DNA from 3 places in the Pseudomonas hamedanensis genome. Region 3 is predicted to be linked to each of the others. Evidence: riboswitches for the same ligand, from Rfam matches in the RefSeq annotation. Region 3 holds a riboswitch; each other region holds the start of a gene.
What was found. A riboswitch is a leader RNA that binds a small molecule or an ion and turns the genes downstream of it on or off. The one in region 3 is predicted to bind cobalamin.

Region 1 (9,883 bases), 660 kb from region 3:
AAACTGACCACGCGTTTCGGCTCAGTCTGCTCACGGCAATAACGCAGCGCAGCGGCGAACAGGGTGCCGGTCGATGAACCGCCGAGAATGCCCTCGGCCTTGAGCAACTGGCGGGCGTGGTCGAAGCTTTCTGCATCGCTGATCGAGTAGGCGTGGCGCACGCTGGAAAGGTCGGTGATCGACGGAATGAAGTCTTCGCCAATGCCTTCGACGGCCCATGAACCGGGGGTGGGCAGCGTGCCGTCGCGGCTGTATTGCGCCATTACCGAACCGACCGGATCGGCCAGCACCATTTCCAGATTCGGTTGCACGCGCTTGAAGAAACGGCTCAGCCCGGTCAGCGTACCGGCCGAACCGACACCGACGACGATGGCGTCCAGGTCGTGTTCGGTCTGCGCCCAGATTTCCGGCGCGGTGCTGCATTCATGCGCCAGCGGGTTGGCCGGGTTGTTGAACTGGTCGGCAAAAAACGCGCCGGGAATGTCTTTCGCCAGCCGGGCGGCGACGTCCTGGTAATACTCGGGATGGCCCTTGCCGACGTCGGAGCGGGTGATGTGCACCTCGGCGCCCATGGCTTTCAAGTGCAGGACTTTCTCGGTCGACATCTTGTCCGGTACCACCAGCACCACGCGGTAGCCTTTGGCGCGTCCGACCAACGCCAGACCCAGGCCGGTGTTACCGGCCGTGGCTTCGACAATGGTGCCACCGGGTTGCAGGCGACCGTCACGTTCCGCAGCGTCGATCATCGCCAGACCGATACGGTCCTTGATCGAGCCGCCCGGGTTTTGCGATTCGAGTTTGAGAAACAGTGTGCACGGTCCGGTATCGAAACGGGTCACGCGCACCAGCGGTGTATTGCCGATCAGCCCAAGCACGGCAGGGCGGGAATCTTTTGACATTTCGGTTTCCTTCGGTGAGTCATAGCGCTTCATGCGCAGGCAAACATCTCGCAAGCAACATAGGCCGGGAAGCCATCGCTCGCAACTCAAAAAATCCATAGACGCTGCCAAGACCCGAGCCGCGATCAGACAAAACTTACGTCAACACATCATCCGATTTCCGGTGCGTAGCCAAATCTCAGGAAACCCACAAAACCCAGTGTGGGAGCGGGCTTGCTCGCGAAAGCGGAGTGTCAGCCGCAGACGAATTAACTGGCCCGCCGCCTTCGCGAGCAGGCTCACTCCTACAGGATTTGCGGTGGCACTCAGATTCGCGACAACCCACAAAACCCAGTGTGGGAGCGGGCTTGCTCGCGAAAGCGGAGTGCCAGCCACAGATGAATTAACTGGCCCGCCGCCTTCGCGAGCAGGCTCACTCCTACAGGATTTGCGGTGGCACTCAGATTCGCGACAACCCAAAAAACCCAATGTAGGAGTGAGCCTGCTCGTGAAAGCGGAGTGCCAGCCACAGATGAATTACCTGACCCGCCGCCTTCGTGAGCAAGCCCACTCCCACAGGGGCTCGGGGCGTACTCGGGCTTCAGGACAGCCGCAAAACCTGATGGTGGGAGCAGGTCTTTGAGACCCGGCAATCGGTCACGAATGAAAGCGTAGAATCTGCGCGCCGTCGAACGGGTCCGTCAGATAGTGCGCCCTGACCCCGAAAGTCGTCTGTAAACGCTCTGGCGTCAGCACTTGCAGCGGCTCGCCAAGCGCGACCAGACGCCCGCGCTCCAGCACTGCCAGGCGATCGCATTTGAGCGCCTGATTGAGGTCGTGCAGAGCGATCAACGTAGTCACCGGCAGTGCGCGCACCACTTGCAGAATGCTCAACTGATGCTGAATGTCGAGGTGGTTGGCCGGCTCGTCGAGCAGCAGAATCTGTGGTCGCTGCGCCAGCGCCCGAGCGATGTGCACGCGTTGCCGTTCACCGCCGGAGAGGCTGCGCCAGAGGCGGTTGCGCAGGTGCACGGCGTCGACGTCGACCAAGGCTTGTTGGACGATGCTCTCGTCGGCGTCCGACCAGGGTTGCAGCGCCGACAACCAGGGTGTGCGCCCCAGCGCGACGGCGTCGAACACGCGAATGCCATCGTCGGTGTCGGCCTGTTGTTCAACCACGGCGAGTGTTTGCGCAATGCTGCGCCGTGACATTCTGCCGAGTACCTGACCGGCAAGCTGCACCTGGCCCGCGCTCGGTTCGCGCAGGCCGGCGAGCAATTTGAGCAACGTCGATTTACCCGAGCCGTTCGGCCCGACAATGCCCAGCGTCTCGCCGCGCTGGACGTCCAGACTGATGCCGTCAAGCAATTGCGCACCGCGCACGTTGAATGCCAGCCCGGCACAGCTCAGAACGTTGTTCATCGTGCGGCTCTCCGGCCCACCAGAATCAGGGCGAATACCGGTGCGCCGACCAGTGCAGTGATGACGCCCACCGGAATCACCTGACCCTTGATCAGGGTGCGCGACAGCACATCAGCGGCGATCAGAAACACCGCGCCACCCAAAGCGCTGGCCGGCAGCAGCCGAGCATGCCCGGTGCCGAGCAGCAGCCGTGCGGCGTGGGGAATCACCAAGCCGACAAAGCCGATCGAGCCGACAATCGACACCATCACCGCCGTCACCAGCGCGGCGCAGCCGATCAGCAAAATCTGCACGCGGCGCACCGGGATGCCGAGGGACGCCGCCGAGTCCGCGCCGAAGGTAAACGCGTCGAGCGCGCGCCGATGCCACAGGCAGACCACCAGCCCGAGCAGGGCCACCGGCACCGCCAGCCACACCGAAGGCCAACGCACGCCGCCGAGATTGCCGAGCAGCCAGAACATGATCCCGCGCGCCTGTTCGGAACTGGCCGAGCGGGTGATCAGAAAGGCCGTGAGGGCGTTGAACAATTGCGAGCCGGCAATGCCCGCGAGAATGATTGGCCCGGTGCCGCTGGCCGAACCGCTGATCCGGGCCAGTACAATCACCAGCACGAACGCAGTGACCGCCCCGGCAAATGCCCCGGCCGACAGCGAAATCACACCGGCGCCGACGCCGAGCAGGGCGACCATCACTGCGCCAGTCGAAGCCCCGGCCGAGATGCCCAGCAAATACGGGTCGGCCAGCGGATTGCGCAACAGCGATTGCAGGATCACTCCGCATGTCGCCAGGCCGGCACCACAGGCCGCCGCCACCAATACGCGGGTCAGGCGGTAATTCCAGACGATGCCTTCGTCGATCGGATCAAGCACATACCCGGCGGCCCACAGCTTGTTTGCCAGCACCTGTAGCACCACGCTCGGCTCGATTGCGGTTTCGCCAATCGCCACGCCGCCGACCAAGGCCAGCGAAAGCACCAGCAGGACCAGCAATAAACGGATCAGGCGTCTGCTCATTGCGAAAGATCGAAGCCGCTGATGGCCGTGGCCAGTTGTTCGAGACCCGCGAAGGTGCGCAGGCTGGCCTGCATCGCCATGGCGTCGAGGATGATGATGCGGTTGTGTTTGACCGCGTCCATGTTGCGCGTCACGGGATCGCTGCGCAGGAAGGCGAGTTTTTTCTGATAGTCGTCAGCCGGGAAGCGCCGACGATCCATGCGCGCGATGACCAGGAACGTCGGGTTGGCCTTGGCGAGGGTTTCCCAGCCGACGGTCGGCCATTCTTCATCCGACTCGACGACATTGCGCACGCCTAAAGTGCTGAGCATGAAATCGGGAACGCCTTTGTGCCCGGCCACGAACGGCTCAATGTCCATCTCAGCGCTGGAGAACCACACCAGTGCGCTGAGGTCTTTGCGCTGCGTGCGTTTGGCGGTGGCAATCGACTGGGCGAGGCTGGCCTTGAGCTGATCATTGAGCTGTGCGCCGCGTGCCTGCACGTCGAAGATCGCCGCCAGTTGGCTCACGCCTTTATAAATGCTGTCGATGCGAAACGGCGCCAGCCGCGTGCCGTCGGAACCGACGAGGTTGTCCTTGGCCTCGCAGTCGGAGGGCAACAAATAGGTCGGAATCTTCAATTCGTGAAACTGCTCGCGGGTGCCCACCGCGCCTTGCGGACCGACCATCCATTCCAGCTCCACGGCGACCAGTTGCGGGCGCTTGCCGATCACCGCTTCGAAACTCGGTTCGTTATCGGCCAGGCGCTCGATTTTGTCGTTCTGCGGTTTGTATTCCGCAAGCACATCGTTGAACCACAGCGACGTGCCGACGACTTTGTCGCCCAGACCCAAGGCATAGAGCATTTCCGTGCCGGCCTGACCGATGGTCACCGTGCGGGTGGGCGCCTGCTGGAAAGTGAGGGGGCTGCCGCAGTTTTCTATCGTCAGTGGATAGTCGGTTGGCGCCGCTTGAGCCAGGGCGCTCAGGCCCAGGCCGGTAATCAGGGTGACAACGCGGGGCAGCAGCATGAAGCAGTCTCCAATTAAACCGTACGGAAGCGGGCGGGTACGGTTTGGAAACACATCAGCGAACGCGGTCATGGCGACAGCGTAAGGCCGGGCTCAAGCAAAAATGCGCGCGGCACGATGTCCTTCCCGGACACCCCGCCGGTTGGTCAGTCACTGTGCCGGCAGGTCTCCTGACTGATGCGTCATCGCCATGCTCCGGCCTTCCCGGGGGCAACCCAGTGGCAGTCGTGGAGCAGGCTCGGCACCTACAGTTGCGGGGGCAGTTCCGATTGATGCGCGAAGCACCTCGGATTCCCTATTAATCCCGTTTGGGAACCAGCGGCGGCATGGTAGTCGATTTGCGCGGTGGAGGGGGAGGCGAATCTGCCACGGCATCGAGCTAGCTGTTGGCATTGCAATCTGTCGTGTGCGCTGATTAATATACGATCCATATACAAATCGTATCGGATATACATATGGGCATCGTAAAGATTTCAGAGGATATGCACGAGAATCTGCGCGTCTCCAGCAATGCACTCAGCCGCTCGATCAACGCGCAGGCCGAGCACTGGATGCGCATCGGCATGCTCGCCGAATTGCACCCCAACCTCGACCACAGCGCCATTTGCCGCCTGCTGATCCGCGCCGAACAGAACGGCGGACTGGATCTGCATCAACTGACCCAGGAAGCCGTCAGCGCATGAGAAACCAGATCAAGCTCAACACCCCGGCCGAGATCGCAGAATCCCGCGCGGCCGGCAAACTCGCCGCGCAAGTGCTGGCCATGCTGGTGCCGCATGTCAAAGCCGGTGTGACCACCGATGAGCTGGACCGGCTGTGCAACGATTACATCGTCAACGTGCAAAAAGCCGTGCCGGCCAATGTCGGTTATCACGGTTTTCCGAAAACCGTCTGTGCGTCGGTCAACGATGTGGTGTGTCACGGGATACCGTCGGGTACGCCGCTGAAGGACGGCGACATCGTCAACCTCGACATCGCGGTGATCAAGGACGGCTGGTTCGGCGACACCAGTCGCATGTACGTCGTCGGCGAAGCGACGCCCGAGGCGCAGCACCTGATCAAGACCACCTACGAGGCCATGTGCGCGGGCATTCGCGCCGTGCGTCCGGGGGCGACGCTGGGCGATATCGGCCATGCGATCCAGAGCCTGGCGGAGAAGGAGGGCTTCAGCGTGGTGCGCGAGTATTGCGGCCATGGCATTGGCAAGGTCTATCACGATGAGCCGCAGATTCTGCATTACGGCTTTCCCAATCAGGGCTTGAAGCTCAAGGCCGGAATGATTTTTACCGTCGAACCGATGCTCAATGCCGGCAAGCGTCATGTGAAGAACATGCCCGATGGCTGGACCGTGCTGACCAAGGATGGCTCGCTGTCGGCGCAGTGGGAGCATATGGTCGCGGTCACCGAGACCGGGTTTGAAGTGCTGACGGCGTGGCCGGATGAGATTGAAGGTTTTACGCCCATCGTCTGAAAAAGGGCCACCGCAGCCCGACGCTGGGGTGACCCGAGGGTGAAATGCGGTCCAATTGTAGGAGTGAGCCTGCTCGCGATAGCGGTCTATAAGTCAACATCGTTGGTGTCTGACATACCGCTATCGCGAGCAGGCTCACTCCTACAGGGGGGCGTGGGGTGTCAGGGAAAACTCAATGAGCACCGGCAGCCTTGTTGAGGTCTCCCTCGGTCCACTCGGTATAAACGCACGCATCCGCCGTGGCCCAGCGCACCCGCACCGGGTCCCCGGCCTTGAGCGGCATGCCCGCGGCTGACAACGCTTTCACCGTCATCGAAGTCCCTCCCGACGTCACCACGCTGCACGTCTGGCTCTCACCGAGAAACAGCACCTCCACGACCTTGGCCGAAACCTCATTCCAACCCGCCGCCAACGGCTCATCAATCGCTTGCTGCACGCTCAACGCCAGCGCTTTTTCCGGGCGTACCATCAGCAACACATCCTGATCGGTGTGCAACCCCGCTGTCAGCCGAATCGACAGCGCCTGCCCCTCGAAACTCGCCGCCGCGTTGCCCTGCGCCTTGAGCTTGAGAAAGTTGGAGTTGCCCAGAAACGAGGCGACAAACGCGTTCGGCGGATTCTGATAGAGATCATAGCCGCTGCCCAGTCCGACAATTTTGCCGTGGCTGAAGATTGCGATGCGCTGTGACAAACGCATGGCTTCTTCCTGATCGTGGGTCACGTAAACGATGGTGATGCCCAGGCGACGGTGCAACTGGCGCAGCTCGTCCTGCAAATCCTCGCGCAGCTTTTTATCCAGCGCACCGAGAGGCTCGTCCATCAGCAAGATGCGCGGTTCGTAAACCAGCGCCCGCGCAATGGCGACACGCTGTTGCTGACCGCCGGAGAGTTGCGAAGGGCGGCGATGGGCAAACTGTTCGAGCTGCACCAGTTTCAGCATCGCGTCGACACGTTTTTCACGCTCGGCCGTGGCCAGTTTGCGGATCGCCAGCGGGAACGCGATGTTGTCGCGCACCGACAGATGCGGGAACAGCGAGTAACGTTGAAAGACCATGCCGATGTCACGCTTGTGCGGCGGCACGTTGACCAGCGACTGGCCGTTGACGAGGATCTCGCCGCTGCTTGGCGTCTCAAACCCGGCGAGCATCGACAGCGTCGTACTCTTGCCCGAGCCACTAGAGCCGAGAAAGGTCAGGAACTCACCGTCCTTGATGTCCAGCGAGATGTTGTCGACGGCGGCAAAGTCGCCGTAGTGCTTGTTCAGGTTGCGCAGGCTGACCAGCGGTTTGTCGTTTTGCGCGGATGCGTCTTTGATCACGGCACTCATGTCGTACTCCAGGGCGCTCAGGCGCTGATTTCGTTGCGCCGGCGCAGGGCGGCGGCGATCACCATGACTAACACCGACAGGCCGATCAGCAGCGTCGAAGCGACGGCGATCACCGGGGTCAGGTCCTGGCGCAGGGTGGTCCACATTTTCACGGGCAGGGTTTGCAGTGTGGGACTTGCCATCATCACGCTGAGCACCACTTCGTCCCACGAAACCAGGAAGGCGAAGAGGGCGCCGGCGACCATGCCCGGACGAATCGCCGGGAACGTCACCTTGAACACCGCTTGCAGGCGCGAGGCGCCGCAGATCACCGCGGCGTCTTCAATCGACTGATCGAACAGCTTCAGCGAGTTGATGATCGAGATGATGGTAAACGGCAAGGCGACGATCACGTGGCTGACCACGAAAGCGAACATCGTCCCGGTGTAACCGAGCTTGAGAAACAGCGCGTACACCGCCACGGCGATGATCACCAACGGCACGATCATCGGCAGGGTGAACAGGCCGTAGAGCATTTCCCGTCCGGGAAAACGGCCGCGCACCAAGGCAAACGCGGTTGGCAAACCGAGCGCCACCGCGCAGATCGTGGTCAGCACGGCAACCTTGAGGCTGGCGGCGGCGGCGTTCATCCAGTCGGGGTTGGAAAAGAACTGGCCGTACCATTTCAGCGTCCAGCCCGGCGGCGGAAACACCAGCCACTGCGATGAGCCGAACGACAGCAGCACGATGAACACGATCGGCAACAGCAGGAACAGACCGATCAGCCCGGTGGTTGCATACAAGCCGAAGCGCATCCGCCGGCTCATGGCATTGGGAGTCAGGAGCATGTCGGCTTACCTCGCGTTACTGGCGCCAACCGGGGATTCCGGCTGTAGCTTCAGGTAGAAGTAGAACAGCACCAAAGTGATCGCGATCAACAACGCCGCACCGGCACTCGCCAGGCCCCAGTTGAGGAACGACTGCACCTGCTGAATGATGAACTCCGGCAGCATCATGTTCTGCGCGCCGCCGAGCAACGCCGGGGTGACGTAGTAACCGAGCGACATCACGAACACCATCAAACCCCCGGACGCCAGACCCGGCCGACACAGCGGCAGGAACACCCGGAAGAAGTTGGTCCATGGGCTGGCGCCGCAGATGGAACCGGCCTGCAGGATCATCGGGTCGATGGCCTGCATGGTCGCCTGCAACGGCAGCACGATGAACGGGATCATGATGTAGCTCATGCCGATCACCACACCGGTGAGGTTGTGCACCATCTCCAGCGGCTGATCGATGATGCCCAGCGCCATCAGCGCCTTGTTGATCACGCCGGATGCTTGCAACAGCACCAGCCAGGAGTAAGTGCGGGCGAGCAGGCTGGTCCACATCGACAGCAGCACGATATTGAGGATCCAGCGCCCCCAGCCGCGCGGCACCAGCGTAATCGCCCAGGCCAGCGGAAAGCCCAGCAACAGGCTGAACAGCGTCACCAGCCCGGCCACTGAAAAGGTGTTGAGCAGCACCCGCGCATACGCCGAGTTGGCGAACAGTTGTTCGTAGTTGCCCAGGCCCGGCACAGGTTCGAGCACGCCACGCAACAACAAGCCAATCAACGGCGCGAGAAAGAACAGGCCGAGGAACAGCAGCGCCGGAACGAGGTTGCCGGCGCCGCGCCAGCGTTGTTTGAAGACCGAACCGGCAGCGCCGGCGGCGCTCCCGGTGGCCGTGGAGGGACGGGGCGCGGTGGCCGCGATTTTCATTTGACCAGCCATTCGTTCCACCGTGTCGCGATGGCCGGACCGTTCTTGGCCCAGTACGCGAAATCAAGGGTGATCTGATCCTTGGCGTAGGCCGTCGGCAGGTTGGGGGCCAGCGTCGAATCCAGACGCTCCACACTGTCGAGGTTGACCGGGGCGTAAGCGGTCAGGTTGGAGAAGTCGGCCTGGCCTTTGGCACTGCTGGCGTTGGCCAGGAACTTCATCGCCGCGTCCTTGTTTTTCGCGCCCTTGGGTATGACCAGAATGTCGGCCATGACCAGGTTCTGTTTCCAGCTCACGCCCACCGGCGCGCCGTCTTCTTGCAGGGCGTGCACGCGCCCGTTCCAGAACTGGCCCATGCTCGCTTCGCCGGACGCCAGCAGTTGCTGCGACTGCGCGCCGCCGCCCCACCAGACGATGTCTTTCTTGATGGTGTCGAGTTTCTTGAAGGCGCGATCCAGATCCAGCGGATAGAGCTTGTCGGCCGCAACGCCATCGGCCAGCAGCGCCAGTTCGAGCACGCCGGGGCTTGGCCATTTATACAGGGCGCGTTTGCCGGGGAAGGTCTTGGTGTCGAACAGTGCGCTCCAGTCCTGCGGTTTGTTGGCGCCGAGCTTGCCTTCGTTGTAGCCCAGGACAAAGGAGAAGAAAAACGAACCGACGCCATGGTCGCTGACGAAGCGCGGGTCGATCCTGTCGCGCTGGATCACTTTGAAATCGAGGGGTTCGAGCAGGCCTTCGGCTGCGGCGCGCAGAGCGAAATCGGCTTCGACATCGACCACGTCCCACTGCACGTTGCCGCTTTCGACCATGGCCTTGAGTTTGCCGTAGTCGGTGGGGCCGTCCTGCACGACGGTGATGCCGCTGGCCTTGCTGAACGGATCGGCCCAGGCCTGTTTCTGCGCATCCTGGGTGCTACCGCCCCAGCTGACAAAATTGACGCTCTCGGCAGCCATTGCAGCCTGGCCGGTAACGCTGAGCAGTCCCGCGAACAAGATCGCGGTTGCAGCTTTGTTCAACACC
Region 2 (9,883 bases), 1.5 Mb from region 3:
GCCAGTCGGGTCTTGCCCAGTAGCGCGTAGGTAAACGCCACCAGACGCGCAGGAATGTAGTTCAGCACGTCGTCGATTTTCGCCGCCGCCCAGCCGAACCGTTCGAAGCGTTCGTTGCGATAACCCCACATCGCGTCGAGGGTATTGCTCAAGCGATAGAGGACCACGCCCGGCGCACCGGCAACGGCAAACCAGAACAGCGCGGCAAACACCGCATCGCTGCCGTTTTCCAGCACCGATTCGGTGGCGGCGCGGGCCACAGCATTGCTGTCGAGTTCATCGGTCTGACGGCTGACCAGATAACCGACCCGCTTGCGCGCCTCGCCGAGATCATCGGCACGCAAGGCTGCTGCGACCGGCGCGACATGCTCGCCGAGGCTGCGCATGCCGAGGGCGCAATACAGCGCCACAATCTCGATAATCCAGCCGACATAGGGCGCCCAGGACAACGCGGTGGCGAGCAAGGTCAGCGGCAGCACCGCGATCACCCATGCGGTGACGCCATGGCTGCGCCAGCCACGGCCGCCGGCGTTGAAACGCTGCTCGATGCGCCCGGCAAAATTGCCGAACGCGACCAGCGGATGCCAGCGTTTCGGTTCACCGAGCAGCGCATCCAGCGCCACCGCGGCGACACTCAACAACGCCACACTCATCGCCTCACTCCCCAATAATTTTCATACAGCAACTCATTGAGCGGCCGTGTTTGCGCCCAGCCTTCGAGGACCAGCATCGGCGCCGGATAGAATTCCCTGACCGGGCCCAGACACAACACCGCCAGCGGCTTGGCGCCCTCCGGCAGCTTGAGCAAATCGGCCAGCGCCTGCGGCTCGAACAGCGAGACCCAGCCCATGCCCAGGCCTTCGGCACGGGAAGCCAGCCAGAGATTCTGGATCGCGCAGGACAGCGACGCCATGTCCATTTCCGGCAGCGTGCGCCGGCCGAAAATATGTTTTTCGCGATCGTCCATCAGCGCCGCGACGAGCACTTCGGCGCAGTCGTTGATGCCTTCGACCTTGAGTTTCATGAACTCATCGCTACGCTCGCCGAGGGCTTCGGCTGTGCGGATGCGCTCTTCTTCGACCAGGTTGCGGATCTGTCCGCGCAGAGCGCGATCGCTGATGCGGATGAAGCGCCAGGGCTGCATCAAGCCGACGCTCGGCGCCTGATGTGCGGCTTCAAGCAGACGACGCAGTAGCTCGGGCGCAACGGTGCCGCCGGTGAAGTGGCGCATGTCGCGGCGTTCGGCGATGGCTTTATAGACCGCTGCGCGCTCGGCTTCGGAGAATGTGTTGTCGGTCATGGCCCTTTCGCGAGCAGGCTCGCTCCCACAGGGTTTGGGTGTTCCATTGTAGGAGGGAGCCTGCTCGCGATAGCGGTTTCAAGGTGTGGCGCAAACAGCGCAGCGACAGCCGCAGGATTCGACGGAAAATAAAAATGCACATAAGAAGCCGTCATCCGCCCTTCCCGGTATACCGCCTCCGCCCCACGCCCGCCATTCGGACTCAAGCCCCGGGCAATCGGCGTCAACTCTGTTGTGGTCAGCGAATGGTGATAGGTATGCCCGCGCAACGAACCTTCCGGCAGATCGACCGCTTGCAGCGCCAACGCCGCCAGACGCTTCTGCATCACCGCATCGCCCTTAAGCAACCCGACCAGTTCCGCGCGGGTGCCGTCGACATCGGTCAAGGAGTCGAGCAGGTACAACATCCCGCCACACTCGGCGAGCAATGGTTTACCCGCCAAATGATGCGCGCGGATCGCTTCAAGCATCGGCGTGTTTTTCGACAGCGCAACATGATGCAACTCCGGATAACCGCCCGGCAGATAAAGGCTGTCCGCCTCGGGTAATTGGCTGTCGCGGATCGGCGAGAAGAAGCGCAGCTCGGCGCCCATCGCACGCAGCAGATCGAGACTGGCGCCGTAGGTGAAGGCAAACGCTTCGTCACGGGCGACGGCAATACGTACGCCATCGAGCAACGGCTCGGCAGTCAACACATCCGGCGCGGCGAATTCGACGGCCGGCGGCAGCGCGACCTCGCAACTGCTGGCCAGCGCATCGGCCGCCGCGTCGAGGCGCACATCCAGATCATTCAATTCACTGGCCTGGACCAGACCGAGGTGCCGGCTCGGCAGTTCGATGCCCGTCTCGCGGGACAACGCGCCGTACCAGCGCAGGCCTTCAGTCAGGCTGCCTTCGAGCAATTGCGCATGGCGCAAGGTGCCGACACGGTTGGCCAGCACGCCGGCAAACGGCAGGTCTGGCTGATAGCGCGCCAGACCCAGCGCCAGTGCACCGAACGTCTGCGCCATTGCCGTGCCGTCGATCACCGCGAGCACCGGCACGCCAAAGTGCCGCGCCAGATCAGCGCTGGACGGCGTACCGTCGAACAGCCCCATCACGCCTTCGATCAGAATCAGATCCGCCTCGGCTGCCGCTTCCCACAACAGGCGACGGCTTTCCTGCTCGCCGACCATCCACATGTCCAGTTGATACACCGGTGCACCGCTGGCGCGCTCGAGAATCATCGGGTCGAGAAAGTCCGGGCCGCATTTGAATACGCGTACCTTGCGCCCTTGATTGCGATGCAAACGGGCGAGCGCGGCGGTGACGGTGGTCTTGCCCTGACCGGAGGCCGGCGCGGCGATCAGCACCGCCGGGCAGTGACGGGGCTGATTCAAAGTTCGACGCCTTTCTGCGCTTTGATGCCGGCCTGGAAAGCGTGTTTGAGCATGCCCATCTCAGTGACCGTGTCGCCCATTTCGATCATTTCCGGCTTGGCGCCGCGACCAGTGACGACAACGTGCTGCATCGGCGGCCGCGCCTGCAAATCGCTGAGCACCTGATCGAGATCGAGGTAGCCGTGCTTGAGGGCAATGTTCAGTTCATCGAGCACCACCAGACCGATCGACGGATCACGCAGCAACTCGCGGGAGACTTCCCAGGCGGCAGTGGCGGCGGCGATGTCGCGCTGGCGATCCTGGGTCTCCCAGGTGAAGCCTTCGCCCATGACATGGAAACGCACCTGCTCGGGGAAGCGGCGGAAGAACAACTCTTCGCCGGTGCTGTTGCGGCCCTTGATGAATTGCACCACGCCGCACTGCATGCCGTGCCCCATGGCGCGCGCGAGCATGCCGAAGGCCGAGCTGCTTTTGCCTTTGCCATTGCCGGTGAGCACCAGCACCAGTCCGCACTCGTCGGGCGAATTGGCGATGCGTTCGTCGATCACGGCTTTTTTGCGCTGCATACGCGCCAGATGGCGCTCGTCACGCTCGGGGGAATCAGTCATGGGGGAGCTCTCCGTTGGGGCTGGATAACGGCGGGCAGGCACAGGAATAGACGGCAAAAAGCCTGGCATCGCCCACCGTGATGCCGCTGGATGGATCAGGCCGGTCTCCGGGCTCATGAGCGGCGTACACCTGACTGCGCGCCTTCCCGCTTCTTTCGAGGCAGTGGCTCAAGGCGCAGTTTTCACTCATTTACCGTTGCGGGGGCAGCGCCGGGATCGTGATGCGCTTCGCTTGAAGACACCCTCACCGGCTTCCCTGTTTCACTCTGTCGACGCACGTCACAGAGCACCTGAAACAAGCGGCGAAGGTTAGAGGGTTGGGGGTGGAGCGTCAATTAAAGAGGCGTCCGGATGATGAATAACTGCCGCCAATCAATTATCGGCTGGCAATCTTGTGCCAGACTGTGACAAGTGATATCAAAGAGCCATGCTTTTCCGAAAAAGCCCACTACAACAATAAGGATGACGACGATGCAAGGCATGATCATCAGCAACCCGCGCCTGGAATTTCTGCGCCCGGTGCTGGAACGCTGGTTTGACTGTATCGATCGCTACAACACCGTACGCGGCGACAACGACACGCCGTACTGGCACGACGAAAAAGCCAATCTCGGACTGCTCTCGGCAGCGGCGTGGATGGCCGAAATGGTCACGCTGAACGATACGGCCACGCGCAAACAGAACGAAGAAGGCGAGCGCAACGCCCGTGCCGATCTGCTGATTGCCGGCGCCGAAGACCGCGCGTTCATTCAGGCTACGCAACGCTGGCCGAAAGTCAGCAACCTCAACCTGACACAGGCCCTGCTCGATATCACCTTCGATGCCAGGCGCATCAGCTATGCCAGCGACCTCAAGCTCGGTTGCCTGTTCGTGGCTCCGCAAAAAGCCCAGCACAGCGCCAGCCCCGAAGAGTTGCAGGACATGGTCGACGACCTGCAAAAGGAGCATACCTGCGCCGTCGCCTGGTATTTCCCTTACGCCTACCGCAAGTTGCACAGCGAAGCCGGCAACTATCACCCCGGCATCGCCGTCCTGTTCAAGGAAGCCCGCGGTTGAGCGGTTGAACCATCGGGCCTGCGCCCTCCTCTATGTTTAGGAATGCATTCATAGGGAAGATCAGCAATGCGCAAGCCCCAACTCGTTTTCGTCATCGCCCTGGCCGGTGGACTCGCCGCCTGCGGTGAAACCTCCAGCCTGCAAGTCTCCGACGGCACCGGGCCGACACCGAAACTGCCAGAACCGAACAAGACCCTGATCCCGACGGTAAACATCGCCCCGGCCGTCGGCTGGCCCGAGGGTGGCAAACCGACGGCGGCGGCAGGCACACAGGTGGCGGCGTTTGCCGAGGGTCTCGACCACCCGCGCTGGCTCTACGTGCTGCCAAACGGCGATGTGCTGGTGGCGGAAACCAACGCGCCGCCCAAGCCTGACGACAGCAAAGGCATTCGCGGCTGGGTGATGAAAAAGGTCATGGGCAAGGCCGGCGCTGGCGTACCGAGCCCAAACCGCATCACCCTGCTGCGCGACGCTGACCACGACGGTGTCGCAGAAACCCGCACGGTGTTTCTGCAGAATCTTAATTCGCCGTTCGGTATGACGCTGGTCGGCAACGATTTGTACGTAGCCGACACTGATCGCCTGCTGCGCTTCAACTACGAGCCTGGCACCACCGAGATCAAGACGCCGCCAATCAAGGTCGTCGACCTGCCTGGCGGCACGCTGAATCACCACTGGACCAAGAACGTCATCGCCAGCAAGGACGGCAGCAAGTTGTACGTCACGGTTGGCTCGAACAGTAACGTCGGCGAAAACGGTCTGGATCAGGAAGAAGGCCGCGCCGCCATCTGGGAAGTGGACCGGGCAACCGGCAACCATCGCATCTTCGCCTCAGGCATTCGCAACCCTAACGGCCTCGCATGGGAACCCACCAGCGGCGCACTGTGGACGGCGGTCAACGAACGCGACGAGATCGGCAGCGATCTGGTGCCGGATTACATCACCTCGGTCAAGGATGGTGGTTTCTACGGCTGGCCGTTCAGCTACTACGGCCAACACGTCGATGTGCGGGTCAAACCGCAGAACCTCGATCTGGTCGCCAAAGCCATCGTGCCGGATTATGCCGTTGGCCCGCACACCGCCTCGCTCGGCTTGACCTTCGCCGAGGGCAACAGCTTGCCGGCGCAATTCAAGGAAGGCGCCTTCATCGGCCAGCACGGCTCATGGAACCGCAAGCCGCACAGTGGCTATAAAGTGATTTTCGTACCATTTACCGGCGGCAAGCCGAGCGGGCAACCGGTGGATGTGCTGACCGGTTTCCTCGACAAGGACGAAAACGCGCTGGGCCGCCCGGTGGGCGTGGTGATCGACCAGCAAGGCGGTTTGCTGGTGGCGGATGACGTGGGGAACAAGGTGTGGCGCGTGTCTTCTGCCAAATAACCTGACGCCTGACGCATAACAAATGTGGGAGCGGGCTTGCTCGCGAAAGCGGCGTCCAGTCGACATCTACGTCACAGGTACACCGCAATCGCGAGCAGGCTCACTCCTACATTGGATTTTGTCAGATCAGGTTTATGGGTTATGCGCCAACTGCCCCGGTTGCAACACCCGCTTGGCACTCAGATAAGCCTTCTGCCAATAGGCCTTCGACAGGCTGTCGAGTTTCACTGTGCCGCCCGTGGCCGGTGCATGGACGAAGCGGCCTTCGCCCACGTAAATTCCTGCATGACTGACCTGCGAGCCGCCATTGGTGGCGAAGAAAATCAGGTCGCCAGTCTGCAAGCCTTCCTTGCCGACATTCGGTGCCCGCATGACGATCATTTCGCGGGTCGAGCGTGGCAGCGAAATCCCGGCCGCGTCGCGGTAAACGAAACCGATCAGACCGCTGCAATCGAAACCGGAATCCGGCGTGTTGCCGCCCCAGCGATACGGCGTGCCGACCAGACCGAGGGCGCGAAACAGCACATCTTCGGCAGCAGGCGAAAAGGCTTGGGAGGGGCCGAACACGACCGGGGCGCGAACCACCGGCGCAGGAGGCGGCGTACGACTGGCGCAGGCGCTGAGCAGCGCGGCACAAAGAATCAAGGTGAGGCGGGCCGACATCGTCATAAGCAGAACATCCTGATCTGGCTGCGGCTTTTCTGCCGACGGACAGAAAACAAAACCGCCTGCGTCAGCACGCAGGCGGTTTGCCATCAATATGATCAAGATTCTAGCGGCTACGCGGCAAACTTCAAGTAAGACTTTAACTTCACCTTGTAAAGCTTGTGTCTACTTCGTTGCCGGAAGCGTGATGGTCGCCGCGAACGCAGCGACCTCGGCCGATTACTTGCGAGCAGTGACCACGGTCGGTGCCATGGCGAGTGCACGCTTGGCTTCGATGAAGGTCTTGCTCCAGTAGCTGTCACCCAGGCTGTCGATGCGAACACCGCCGCTGCGACGACTGCTGGAGTGAATGAACTGGTTGTCGCCCAGGTAGATCCCGGCGTGACTGACACGACCGCGACGACCATTGGTGGCGAAGAACAGCAGATCGCCCGGCTCAAGGTTGCTGCGCGACACGAGTGGCGCATCGACGTTGATCATTTCGCGAGTCGAGCGTGGCAGGTTCATGCCGGCTTCTTCACGGAACAGATAACCGATGAAACCGCTGCAATCGAAACCGGCTTCAGAAGTACCGCCGAAACGGTAACGAGTACCGATCAGGGACATGCCGCGTTCGAGGATGCTGTCGGCCAGAACAGGAAGCTGATAAGGCTTGCTGCCGTTGAATGCGTTGAGTTCTTTTTCGGTGTCCAGCTCTTCCTGGTAAATAACGGAGGACTGGGCAGTAGCAGAATTTTTAACCTGTTGAGGCTGCTCTTGAACCGGAGAATGAGCAGCGCAACCGAACAACAGGGTGACGAGTGCGAGAGGCACGAGGGGTGCGAAGCGCTTTAGCATGGGCACGACCGTGGCTGATAGTTGTAAAGAAGCCGAGACTATGCCCGCTATCAGCCTCATTTGCAAATTCAATCGATCTTTTTGTGACTTCCCGGTTTCTCGTTTACATCTAAGCGCTTAAGCCCGTCTGGGCCGTTTGGCAGCCTTCAGAGCAGGCGCGACAGCGGATTTTCTGGCGCCTGGAATATGCCGGATCGCGCTCAAAGCCGCGCCGTTACCAGCCCAGCGTTTCCTTGAGAAAGGGAATGGTCAGTTTGCGTTGCGCCTGCAACGAGGCCTGATCGAGCTGTTCGAGCAGCTCAAACAACGCACTCATGCTGCGAGTGCCGCGGGTCAGAATGAAATGCCCGACCTCGTCGGTCAGGTGCAGACCACGCCGCGAAGCCCGCAATTGCAGCGCACGCAGCTTGTCTTCATCGGAGAGCGGACGCATCTGGAAAATCAGTGCCAGGGTCAGGCGCGATTTCAAGTCCGCCAGCTTGACCGGCAATTCGCGCGGCGACGTGGCGGCGGCGATCAGCAGACGCCGACCGCTGTCACGCAGACGGTTGAACAGGTGAAACATCGCCTCTTCCCAGTCCGCCTTGCCGGCGATTACCTGCAAGTCATCCAGGCAGACCAGTTCGTACTGTTCAAGGTTGTCGAGGATTTCGACGCCGCGATCCATCAACTCGGCCAGCGGCAGGTACACCGCCGGTTCGCCCATCTGCTCGAAACGCAGGCACGCCGCTTGCAACAGATGCGTACGCCCTACGCCGTGCTTGCCCCACAGGTAGATCAGACTTTCTGTCCAGCCGGCGTCGGCTTCGCATAGGCGCTCGACATAGCCGAGTGCAGCGGCATTGGCGCCTGGGTAGTAGTTGATGAAGGTGGCGTCGTCACGCAGACGCACACCTAGGGGCAGCTGAATCGGTTTCATGCTGACTGAACAGTTCCCAAGGAACCGTTAGTGGCCTCTGTGTAAAGTTTGCGAAGTTTATACCCGTGAAGCTGAGCGCACAATGCGACAGAGTCCAAGCAAAATCAAAGGTTTGCGTTAACACACTGGTTTCATGAAGATTCTCTGACGCCAGCGCCCGCAGGACGCGGGCCAGCCCGACGATTCGCCGGGCCGCCCTGCGCCCTTACAACTGCGGCTCGTCCACGCCGCTGTAAATGTCCGAGTCCTTGTACAAGTCGTGCACATGGCGCACCAGCACCATGATCACCGCCGCCACCGGCAGCGCCAGCAGCACACCGGTAAAGCCGAACAACTCGCCGCCGGCCAGAATCGCAAAGATCACGGCGACCGGGTGCAGGCCGATGCGGTCGCCGACCAGCAACGGTGTCAGCACCATCCCTTCCAGCGCCTGGCCGACCATGAACACCGCAACAATCCCGATCATCGGGTACAGGTCGCCACCGAACTGGAACAACCCGGCAATCAGCGCCGCGCCAATTCCGATCACGAATCCCATGTACGGCACGATCGCCGCCAGCCCCGCGATGAGGCCGATCAACAGCCCCAGCTCAAGGCCGACGATCATCAGGCCGGCAGCATAGATCACCCCAAGCGCAACCATCACCAGCAACTGCCCGCGCACAAACGCGCCGAGGACTTCATGGCACTCACCGGCGAGCGAAACCACGCGCGCTTCGCGATCACGCGGCAACAGGCTGCGGATCTTGCCCATCATCACGTCCCAGTCGCGCAGCAGATAAAAACTCACTACCGGGATCAGCACCAGGTTCGCCAGCCAGCCGATCAGCGCCAGGCTCGACGCCGTCGCCTGACTCAGCACCACACCGACGATGTCAGTGGTCTGCCCCATGTGCTCGCTGATTGCCGCTTTGACCTTGTCGAACTTCCAGAAGCCGTCCGACAAGCCCAGCTTCGCCTGCGCCCACGGCACAGCGCTGTGCTGCAACCAGTCGAGCATTTGCGGCGCCAGCTCATAGAGGCGCAGCAACTGCTTGGCGAGCATCGGCACCAGCACCAGCATCAACGCCGTGACGATCAAGGTGAACAAGGCGAAGACCGCGATCACGCCCCAGGTCCGGGACAGACCGAGTCGCTCCAGGCGATCGACCAGCGGGTCGAACAGGTACGCGAGCAGCAACGCCACCAGAAACGGCGTGAGGATCGGGTGCAGCAACCATACAAACGCGCAAAGCAGGACTACCCCACCGAGCCAGAACCAACGCCGCGTATCGGCCATTTACCACTCCTGATGCTTCTATATAAGGAAAGACTTACCAGCGAAACCGCAAGGACGGCGCCGCCGCTGTCGGGGTTGGTGGCGTAACTGCGGGCGCCCCCTCAACCGCAGTCTGCGCAGGTGCCACGGGAGCCGGTGCTTCGGCAGGCAGCTCCTGCAACTTCGCCAGCGACAACTGCGCACGCATCTGCTCGGCACTGCCATTGACCCGATACACGATACGATCGCCATCGACACTTTGCAGACGCACGCCAAACGGTTCGAGTAACCGCAACAGCGCCGCGTAGCGTTCAAGATTCATCCCTTGCACCTCCAGCGTCTGCTGGCCCGATGCGCCGGGTCTGGCGGCAAAGCGCGGCGCCAGCCGTTCGGCGACCGCCAGCATCACCGCATCGGCAACGGCGGCCTGATCGGCGCCCTGCACGCTGCCCGCCTCTTTCTGCTCGCCCAGCCACAACT
Region 3 (9,883 bases):
CCAGTTGACCCGGCCGCTCACAGCAGCGTGACGTTTACCCTGGCGGCCGTTGCTCAGCCGACCGGCGCGGGGTCTGGCATCCGCCCCCGCGTCGGATCGGGGGCGAATGCCTAGGGCTTTTTTGCCGGTGGCCAGCTCGGCACTTCGCGGCGCGCTCCGGTGGCCAGCGCGGGCGCCGGCATGTCGCCCCATAGCCCCTGCCCTTCGCTCGGCGCGGCGGGCGTTTCGGCCGGTGACGGTGCCGGTGGCTGAGGACTCGACGCCGCTTGCTCGCGACGCCGATGGCGCAGGGCGAACTCGGCGACGGCGTCGATATCGTCCGCGCCTATGCCGTCAGCCCCGCGCCATGCTGCGTGCGCGCGAGCAGCGCGCAACCACACCAGATCGGCGCGCAAGCCATCGACGCCAGCGGCGAAACAGCGCTCGGTAATCAGCGCCAATGCCGCATCGTCCAGAGGTATTTCTGTCAACCGCTTGCGAGCGGTTTCGCAGCGCGTGCGCAAGGCTTGTTGCTGGCTTTCCCACTGCGCGCAGAACGCTTGCGGATCGTGATCGAAATCCAGCCGGCGGCGGATGATCTGGCCACGCTCGGTGGGCGCCGTGTGGCCACTGAGCGCAACGTTCAAGCCGAAACGGTCCAGCAGTTGCGGGCGCAATTCACCCTCTTCCGGGTTCATCGTGCCGATCAGCATGAACTTCGCCGAATGCCGATGGGAGATGCCGTCACGCTCGATCAGGTTGGTGCCGCTGGCGGCGACGTCGAGCAGCAGGTCGACCAGGTGATCGGGCAGCAGGTTGACCTCATCAACGTACAACACGCCCCCGTCGGCCTTCGCCAGCACGCCGGGGGAAAACTGCGCTCGGCCCTCGCTCAAAGCGGCGTCGAGGTCGAGGGTGCCGACCAGGCGCTCTTCGGTTGCGCCCAGCGGCAAGGTGACGAACTGCCCGCTGGCCAGCAGATCGGCCAAGCCCCGGGCCAGCGTCGACTTGGCCATGCCACGCGGTCCCTCGATCAACACGCCGCCGATTTTTGGATCGATGGCGGTCAGGCACAGGGCGAGTTTCAGCTCATCGGCACCGACCACGGCGGACAGGGGGAAATGCGGGGTGTCGGTCATTGTCATTACTCGGTCATGGTCGGTGAATTGCTTCAACTGTAGGAGCGAGCCTGCTCGCGATGGCGGTGTGTCAGTTAACTCGTTGTAAGCTGATGTGACGCTATCGCGAGCAGGCTCACTCCTACAGGGGATCGCAGTGGGTCAGGTGTCTTCTTCTATGTCCAGCAGGAGGTTTTCCAGCGCTTCTTTGTAAGCCCCCGGCGCCTGCCACATCCCGCGTTGCTGTGCTTCGAGCATGCGCTCAGTCATATCCCGCAGCGCATGCGGATTGTGTTCACGAACAAAATCCCGGGTGGCCGGGTCGAGCAAATACGCATCCGCCAGCAACGCGTACTGATGATCGTCGATCAGTTGCGTGGTCGCATCAAATGCAAACAGGTTGTCGACAGTCGCGGCCAGTTCGAACGCGCCTTTATAGCCGTGACGCTTGACCCCGTCGATCCATTTCGGGTTCGCCGCCCGCGAGCGAATCACCCGGTTCAGTTCCTCCTTCAAGGTGCGGATTTTTGGCAGATCCGGCTGACTGTGATCGCCGTGATAACTGCTCGCCGCCTCACCGCGCAGGGTTTCCACCGCCGCGAGCATGCCACCCTGAAACTGGTAATAGTCGTTGGAATCGAGCAGGTCGTGCTCGCGATTGTCCTGATTGTGCAGCACCGCTTGTACCTGGCTCAGGCGCTGGCTGAACTGCTCGCGGGCGGCGGTGCCTTCGTCGGAGCCGCCGTAGGCGTAAGCGCCCCAGTTCAGATAGACCTCGGCAAGGTCCTCGCGGGTCTGCCACAAACGGCCGTCGATGGCGCCCTGCACGCCCGCGCCGTAGGCACCGGGTTTGGCGCCGAAAATTCGCCAGCCGGCCTGACGCCGTGCGGTGTCCTCGTCGACGCCCGATTGCAATAAGGCTTCACGTTCAGCGCGCACCCTGGCGGCCAGCGGGTTCAAGTCGTCCGGCTCATCGAGTGCGGCAACCGCTTGCACAGCGGCGTCGAACAGGCGGATCAAATTGGCAAACGCATCGCGGAAAAACCCGGAGACGCGCAGCGTGACGTCAACCCGTGGGCGATCGAGCAGGCTCAGCGGCAGAATCTCGAAATCATCCACGCGCTGACTGCCCGTGGCCCAGACCGGACGCACGCCCATCAACGCCATGGCCTGGGCGATGTCATCGCCGCCGGTACGCATGGTGGCGGTGCCCCAGACTGACAGCCCGATCTGGCGCAAGTGGTCGCCGTGGTCCTGCAAGTGCCGCTCAAGAATCAGCGTGGCGGACTGAAAACCGATGCGCCACGCGGTGGTGGTCGGCAGGTTGCGCACGTCGACCGAATAAAAATTGCGCCCGGTGGGCAGCACGTCGAGACGACCGCGACTGGGGGCGCCGCTGGGGCCGGCCGGGACGAAACGACCGCTCAGGGCGTCAAGCAGACCGCGCATTTCGGCGGGGCCGCAAGCGTCCAGGCGTGGGGCGACGATGTCACGCAGGTGGTCGAGGATTGCATTAACCTCAGCCCAACCCGGTCCCTGTAGGAGTGAGCCTGCTCGCGATAGCGGAGTGTCAGCCAATATTGAGTCAACTGATACACCGCTTTCGCGAGCAAGCCCGCTCCCACACGGGTCGTGCAGTGCCTGGGCGATAAGCTGGGTGGCGAACAATTCAAGCCGTTCGCGAGTGTCGCCGGCGCTACGCCAGACTTCATCGCTGAGGGTTTGCAACTCAATGGGGCGCGGACCGGTCCACGGATCGGCCAATGCGCAGTCGAGCGGATCAAAACCCAGTGCAAACGCCTTGGCCAGTGCCCGCAACAAACTCGACTGCGCGCCCTTGCCGTCGCCACGTGGTATGCGCAGCAGCGCGAGCAAGGTGTCGATGCGCAACCGTCCGCTCGGCGATTCGCCGAAAATGTGCAGACCATCGCGGATCTGCGATTCCTTCAAGTCGCACAAATAGGTGTCCAGACGGGGCAACCAGATCGCCGCGTCAGCGTCGCTGTCCAGTGCTGCATCCAGTTGCAGCTCACGGTCGATTTGCGTGTCACGCACCAGTTGCAGAATGTCGCGTTGCAGCTCTCGGGCGCGGCGCGGATCAAGCAACTGCGCTTCATAATATTCGTCGGCGAGCAATTCCAGATTGCGCAACGGCCCATAGGTTTCGGCGCGAGTCAGCGGCGGCATCAGGTGGTCGATGATCACCGCCTGCGTACGCCGCTTGGCCTGGGCGCCCTCGCCCGGGTCATTGACGATAAACGGATAGATGTTGGGCAACGGCCCCAGCAGCGCATCCGGCCAGCACTGTTCCGAGAGGCCGACGCCTTTGCCCGGCAGCCATTCGAGGTTGCCATGCTTGCCGACATGGATCAGCGCATGCGCGTTATAGGCGCTGCGTAACCAGAAATAGAACGCCAGATAACCGTGGGGCGGCACCAGATCCGGGTCGTGATACACGGCGCTCGGATCGACCTGATAACCGCGCGCCGGTTGAATGCCGACAAAGGTCAGGCCCAAGCGCAAACCGGCAATCATCATGCGTCCGTCACGACACATCGGATCGTCTTGCGGCGCGCCCCAGCGCTCGACCACCGCAGCGCGATTGGCCGGTGGCAGTGCGTTGAACATCGTCTGGTACGCGTCCATCGCCAGGCTTTGCTGGCACGGACGCAGGTCGAGGCTGTCGAGGTCGTTGCTGACACCACCGAGCAACTGCTGAATCAACGCGGTGCCGCTATCGGGCAATTCAGCGGTGATCGGGTAGCCCTCGTCCCGCAACGCACGCAGTATATTCAGCGCCGCCGCCGGCGTATCGAGGCCGACGCCGTTGCCGATGCGGCCGTCGCGAGTCGGGTAATTGGCGAGGATCAGCGCGACGCGTTTTTCGCCGTTCGGCACTTGTGCCAGATCGATCCAGCGCCGCGCCAGTTCGGCAACAAAATCCATGCGCTCCGGCTGCGCGCGATAGCAGACCACATCCGACTGACTGCGCTCGCTGCGCCAGGCCAGGTCCTTGAAGCTGATCGGCCGGCTGATGATGCGCCCGTCCAGTTCCGGCAAGGCAATGTGCATGGCCAGATCGCGCGGCCCCAGGCCCTGCTCGCTGTCGCGCCAGCCCGGCTCGTTGTCCTGCGCGCAGATCGCCTGAATCACCGGGATGTTGCGGCGAAACGGCCGCAGGTGCGGCGCCTCCGGGCTGGACTGGGCGAAACCGGTGGTGTTGAGGATCAGCCGCGCCTCGACGTCGTCCAGCCAGTCTTCGACCACTGCCAGGCAGCCCGGCTCTTTCAGACTGGCGACGGCGATCGGCAGCGGATTGAGCCCGGCGGCCTGCAAGCGCTGGCAGAAAACATCGATAAACGCCGTGTTGGCCGCTTGCAGGTGCGAGCGGTAGAACAGCACCGCCGCGACCGGTTTTTCAGGCAGCCATTCGGCTTGCCAGTCGCTCAGCGCGGCGGACGTTTTGTCGGGGTGGTAAATCGCCGTGCGCGGCAACGCTTGCGGTTCAGCCCAAGGGTAATCGCGGGCGAGCCAACGGCTGGCCAGACAACGGAAGAAATCCAGCGCATTACCCATGCCGCCCTGACGCAAGAACTGCCAGAGGCGATCACGATCCACTGCGTCGACGGTACTCAGGTCGCTGAACTCAGGGTCGGGCCGGTCGTCGCCCGGCACCAGGATCACCTGCACGCCCCGCTCGGACAGTTCAACCAGACGCTCGACACCATAGCGCCAATAGGCGATGCCACCGTGCAGCGAAATCACAATCACCTTGGCGTGGCGCAGCACTTCGTCGACGTACAGGTCGACCGACGCATGGTTCTGCACCTGCATCGGGTTGGCCAGGCGCAGGCTCGGGTAGTCATCGGGCAGTTGCCGGGCCGCTTCGGCGAGCAGGGCCAGGCTCGAATCGCCGCTGCACAGGATCACCAGGTCGGCGGGGGTTTGTCCAAGGTCGGCGATGTTGTCTTCCGAAACGAAACCGCCGGGCTGGGTCCTGAGCAGGTGCATGGATTAAACGCTGAGCGCGGCGCGCAGTTGCGCTTCGAGTTGCACGGCGTCGAGTTGCTGACCGATCAACACCAGACGCGTGGCCCGGGCTTCCTCGGCGCCCCACTGGCGATCGAAGTGCTTGTCGAAACGCGTCCCGACGCCTTGAATCAGCAGGCGCATCGGCTTGTTCGGGATCGCCGCAAAGCCCTTCACGCGCAGGATGCCGTGCTGCACCACCAATTGGGTCAGCGCGTCGAGCAGCAAGCTTTCGTCAGCTTGCGGCAGTTCGATGGAGATCGAGTCGAAGGCGTCGTGATCGTGGTCGTCGTGATCGTCATCGCCGTCGTGGTGGTGATCGTGATGGCTGTGGCGGCTGTCGATGTGTTCTTCGGAACCGGCGCCGAGGCCGATCAGCACGTCCAGTGGCAGACGTCCGTTGCTCGCTTCGACGATTTTTACCGCAGGCGGCAACTCTTCGGCGACTTCCAGACGTACACGCGCAAGGTCTGCCGGGCTGGTCTGGTCGGCTTTGTTGAGGATGACGAGGTCGGCGCTGGCCAGTTGATCGGCGAACAATTCGTGCAGCGGCGATTCGTGGTCCAGGTTCGGGTCAAGTTTGCGCTGGGCGTCGACCTGATCCGGGAACGCGGCGAAGGTGCCGGCGGCCACGGCCGGGCTGTCGACCACGGTAATCACCGCGTCAACGGTGCAGGCACTGCGGATTTCCGGCCACTGGAACGCTTGCACCAAGGGTTTTGGCAGGGCCAGGCCGGACGTTTCGATGAGGATGTGATCGAGGTCGCCACGGCGCGCCACCAGTTCGCGCATCACCGGGAAGAATTCTTCCTGAACGGTGCAGCACAAGCAGCCGTTGGCCAGTTCGTAGACGCGGCCGCTGGCCTCTTCTTCGGTGCAGCCGATGGTGCATTGCTTGAGGATTTCACCGTCGATGCCCAACTCGCCGAACTCATTGACGATCACCGCGATACGACGGCCCTGAGCGTTGTCGAGCATGTGCCGCAGCAAGGTGGTTTTGCCCGAACCGAGGAAGCCGGTGACGATGGTGACGGGGAGTTTGGCCAGTGTTTTCATCGATATGCCCTTTGGCAAGCGGCGGGCATACGGGACGAGAACCGGCAACGCACGCGCGCGCCTGGAGAATTCGCCACCGGATCACCCCGCCCGGTTGAAAGTCAGAAATCTGTGACGAGGCAGGTCTCCTGGCTGACGGTGTTCAGGCCTTGGGCCTGGTATTCGCTGCGCCTTCCCGCTGGCTCCTTGCAAGGAGCCGGCAGTGGCGTGGCAGCGAACAGCACCGTTCACAGTTGCGGGGGCAGCCGCGGCTTTGACCGCGTTCCCTTCTTAGCTTCGGCACGCGCCGAAGAACCTCGAAAGCGCAAGGCTACGCATGCGCGGCAGGCGGGTCAATCTTTGCAATATTATCGCTATATGGACATTAATCTTTCATATATGTATCGAGAACAGATCTCAACTAACACAAAATCTGTAAGTTATCTCTGACATATCAATCGGCCACCAACTAAGTGCAATTCGGCGGACACACTTGAAATAGAGCGCCTGAACACCTTAATTACATTTCTTTACAAAAACACAATTGATAAATTAATACAGGATATGAACCATGGGCCTCACATGGACTGCGCCCCCACAAGAAAGGAATTCTTGCATGCCTGATTACTATCAGTGTTCCATTCTGTTTATTCCTGTCCCCCAAACTTGTGTAGCAACAGCATGAGTGCCGGCCATGCGTTACGGCATTCAGGCGATGCTGTATTGAAGGAACTTGCCGAACAACTGCGTCATCGCCATTACGTGCACAGTGATCAGTATCCGGCGGCGCAGGTTGCGAGGCTGGGGCGCGGAGATTGCCGGGCATTCAATGCGACTTGGGAGCGTTTGCCTCGCGACGGATATTTGCACGCGCAAAACGGTGTCCGCGAGCGGCGCATCTGCAAGTTCGAATATCGTCATCGGGCACACCAATGGACGCCGCTGCCCGACTGCCATTTTTTTCAGGCCCAGGCCCACAACCCGCTGCTGGGCGGGGTACAGCGCACTTATACGCGCAGCGAAGCGGCATTCATCGACTCTGCGGTCCTGCGAACTTTGCTCGCCGCCGACCTGGCACTGATGGAGTTGACCGTCGGCCCGCGTGACTGGCTGGTGACCTGCCATCAATTCCGCATCCTCTGCGATGAACGCAATGCCGGCCACGCCACCCCCGAAGGCCGGCATCGCGACGGGCACGATTTTGTCTTTCAACACCTGATCCAACGCCAGCAAGTCACGGGGGGAGAAAGCCGGATATTTGCGGAAGAAGGCGACTGTGTATTCAGTGCAACTTTGACGGACTACATGGAAACCGTTGTTTTGAATGACCGAATACTTCTGCACGAAGTTTCACCGCTGCAAACATCAGGCATGCATTCGGATCGCGGCAGCCGCGACATGTTGATTATCGACTTCGACCTGGCGGACTATTAATGAATCATTCAAGCCATGCACTTTCAGTCGGCACACCCGGCGCACATGATTTTATTATTGAACAGTTCCAACAGGCCGGAGCGCGACGAACTTGTACCTTGTCGCTGACGGCCAATGAAAATATTTTGTCCGACACTGCGCGCACACTCGGCCAGAACCGGCATTACGAGCGTTACTTGTTCAACGCTCAAGCCATCGAAGGCCAACGCTATGCCGCTGAATTCAACGGCATGCAGATCGAGCACTTTCCCGAAGTCGAAACATTGAAGGCATTGGCGACCCAGGCCGTGCAGGCGATGTTCAACGCCCCTTTCGTCGAGTATCGCGTGTTGTCCGGCGTGCACTGCACACTGAGCGTGCTGGCCGCCCTGAGCGAACCGGGCGACGCCATTGTGTCGCTGGCACCCGCCAGCGGCGGACATTTTGCTACTGGCCCACTGGTGCAAAAAATCGGCAGGCACAGCGTGTTTTGCAGACTGACCGCTGGCGGGCAAATCGATCTCGAGGATTTCCAGCAACAGCTTCAAACCCTCGCGGCGCCCCCCGCTGCTGTACTGCTCGACCACGGCCTGACCACCCGGGCGATCGCCCTTCAGCCGTTGCGCGCCTTGCTCGATCGCTGCGGCCTGCAGCGCACGCTGATTATCTACGACGCCTCGCACACTCTGGGGCTGATCGCCGGTCAGGCCTTCCCCAATCCGCTGGACGACGGGGCCGACATTCTTCAGGGCAACACGCACAAATCCCTCGCCGGTCCGCACCGGGCGCTGATCGTGTCGCGGCGTGCCGACCTCGCCCGGCGGATCGAGCAGACCCTCAGCGGCGGGCTGGTGTCCTCGCCCAACCTGCCCGGCCTGCTGCAATTATTCGTCACCCTTGTGGAAACCCGCCAGTACGGCCAGGCCTACGCCCAGCGCATGTGCGCCAACACCCGCCAGTTGCACGACGCACTGGTCGGCATTCCCGGCTGGACGCTGCACCCCACCGACACGCACCTGCTGTTGCTCGAAGGTGAACAGGCCCGGCAAGCGGCGCAACGGCTCAACGAACTGGGCATTCGGGTCAACAACAAACAGGTCAACGGCCGCGACTGCCTGCGCTTCGGCCTGCAGGAAATTACCCGACTCGGTATCACCGGCGAGGACCTGGATGCCTTGGCGCACATCATCCGCAACGTCCTCAGCGGTGGCGCGAACGGCGTGGACCGCGTCCGCCTGAACCACATCTGTCAACGCCTGAACCGGATCCACTACAGCTTCGACCAGGAGACTTGCCAATGAGCGCGCCAGCCTGCCTGATCATCGGCAACATCCGCGACGGCGAATACGAAGGCTTGCTCGCCGAAGGCATTACGCCGCTGTTGATCGCCGACAGCCGCAAGACCAGCAAGATCGCCGACGCGAGCCGGATTTCGCCCGTGGCCCGGTACGATTTTTCCAAAGGGCTGAGCGCGGAACTGATCGCCCTGACGCAGCGCCTGCTCGACGAGCACCGGTTCACCAGCGTGCTGAATTTCCGCGAAGGCTATGTCGCCATCACCGCCCGACTGTGCGCGGCGCTGCCGGCCCTGGCGCATTTGCATCGGAACGTGGAAAACACCTTGGACAAGGTGCTGCAACGCCAACGCTTCCAGCAGTCGGGCAATCCCGATCTGCACGTGCTGTCGCGCGAGGTCCGCATCGACGAGCTGCTCGCGCGCCCGACGGAACTGCCCTACCCGTTCATTCTGAAACCGGCGAACCTCTACAGCAGCCTGTTTGTGCGCTGCCTCCACAATCCACAGGAACTGCTCGACTACGCCCGCCATGAATGGCCCGCGCTGCAACGTTACGTGGCGGGCAAACAGCGTGAAACCGATCAGTTGCTGCTGGAGGAATTCCTTCAGGGCTCCAATCACTCCATTGATTGCGCTATCGCGGCGGACGGCACGATTCACAGTTTTCCGATTGTCGACGTGATCGCCGGTGTCGATATCGGTCGCGCTGATTTTCACCACTTCGCCCGCTACACCCCGTCGACGCTGGCCGCCGATACCGCGTTGCAAGCGCGCTGCCAGCGCCTGGCCCATGACGCGGTGAAAGCGCTGGAACTGGCGGGTACGTTTGCCCACGTCGAATTCATTCTCACCGCCAACGGGCCGCGAGTTCTTGAGGTTGGCGCGCGCCCGGGCGGCAGCCGGATTCATGTCATTCGCCAGGCGTGGGGGTTGTCGCTGGACGTCTGTTATCACCGGGCACTCAGCGCGCAAACGCTGCCCCAGCCCCGCCAGACGCCCGCGCCGTTCGGCA

Region 1: linked by a shared signal. The riboswitch ahead of HU739_RS05785 (ABC transporter substrate-binding protein) and the one ahead of cobW (cobalamin biosynthesis protein CobW) in region 3 are both predicted to bind cobalamin.
Region 2: linked by a shared signal. The riboswitch ahead of cobO (cob(I)yrinic acid a,c-diamide adenosyltransferase) and the one ahead of cobW (cobalamin biosynthesis protein CobW) in region 3 are both predicted to bind cobalamin.

Annotation. Positions count from the first base shown of each region.
Region 1 covers NZ_CP077091.1:1,352,819-1,362,701, reverse strand. The annotation lists gene HU739_RS05800 (pyridoxal-phosphate dependent enzyme) at 1-899, opposite strand, end outside; gene HU739_RS05795 (ABC transporter ATP-binding protein) at 1,536-2,300, opposite strand; gene HU739_RS05790 (FecCD family ABC transporter permease) at 2,297-3,313, opposite strand; gene HU739_RS05785 (ABC transporter substrate-binding protein) at 3,310-4,323, opposite strand; cobalamin riboswitch at 4,467-4,658, opposite strand; gene HU739_RS05780 (ParD-like family protein) at 4,779-5,006, shown strand; gene map (type I methionyl aminopeptidase) at 5,003-5,794, shown strand; gene HU739_RS05770 (ABC transporter ATP-binding protein) at 5,967-7,121, opposite strand; gene HU739_RS05765 (ABC transporter permease) at 7,139-7,948, opposite strand; gene HU739_RS05760 (ABC transporter permease) at 7,955-8,863, opposite strand; gene HU739_RS05755 (ABC transporter substrate-binding protein) at 8,860-9,883, opposite strand, start outside.
Region 2 covers NZ_CP077091.1:2,196,889-2,206,771, forward strand. The annotation lists gene cbiB (adenosylcobinamide-phosphate synthase CbiB) at 1-653, opposite strand, end outside; gene bluB (5,6-dimethylbenzimidazole synthase) at 650-1,300, opposite strand; gene HU739_RS09395 (cobyrinate a,c-diamide synthase) at 1,297-2,679, opposite strand; gene cobO (cob(I)yrinic acid a,c-diamide adenosyltransferase) at 2,676-3,287, opposite strand; cobalamin riboswitch at 3,369-3,596, opposite strand; gene HU739_RS09405 (hypothetical protein) at 3,759-4,343, shown strand; gene HU739_RS09410 (PQQ-dependent sugar dehydrogenase) at 4,410-5,723, shown strand; gene HU739_RS09415 (C40 family peptidase) at 5,856-6,392, opposite strand; gene HU739_RS09420 (C40 family peptidase) at 6,609-7,226, opposite strand; gene hda (DnaA regulatory inactivator Hda) at 7,441-8,145, opposite strand; gene HU739_RS09430 (AI-2E family transporter) at 8,351-9,424, opposite strand; gene HU739_RS09435 (DUF2066 domain-containing protein) at 9,459-9,883, opposite strand, start outside.
Region 3 covers NZ_CP077091.1:688,207-698,089, reverse strand. The annotation lists gene HU739_RS03105 (vWA domain-containing protein) at 1-192, opposite strand, end outside; gene HU739_RS03100 (ATP-binding protein) at 111-1,118, opposite strand; gene cobN (cobaltochelatase subunit CobN) at 1,260-5,108, opposite strand; gene cobW (cobalamin biosynthesis protein CobW) at 5,112-6,182, opposite strand; cobalamin riboswitch at 6,284-6,496, opposite strand; gene HU739_RS03085 (2OG-Fe dioxygenase family protein) at 6,843-7,595, shown strand; gene HU739_RS03080 (hypothetical protein) at 7,595-8,875, shown strand; gene HU739_RS03075 (ATP-grasp domain-containing protein) at 8,872-9,883, shown strand, end outside.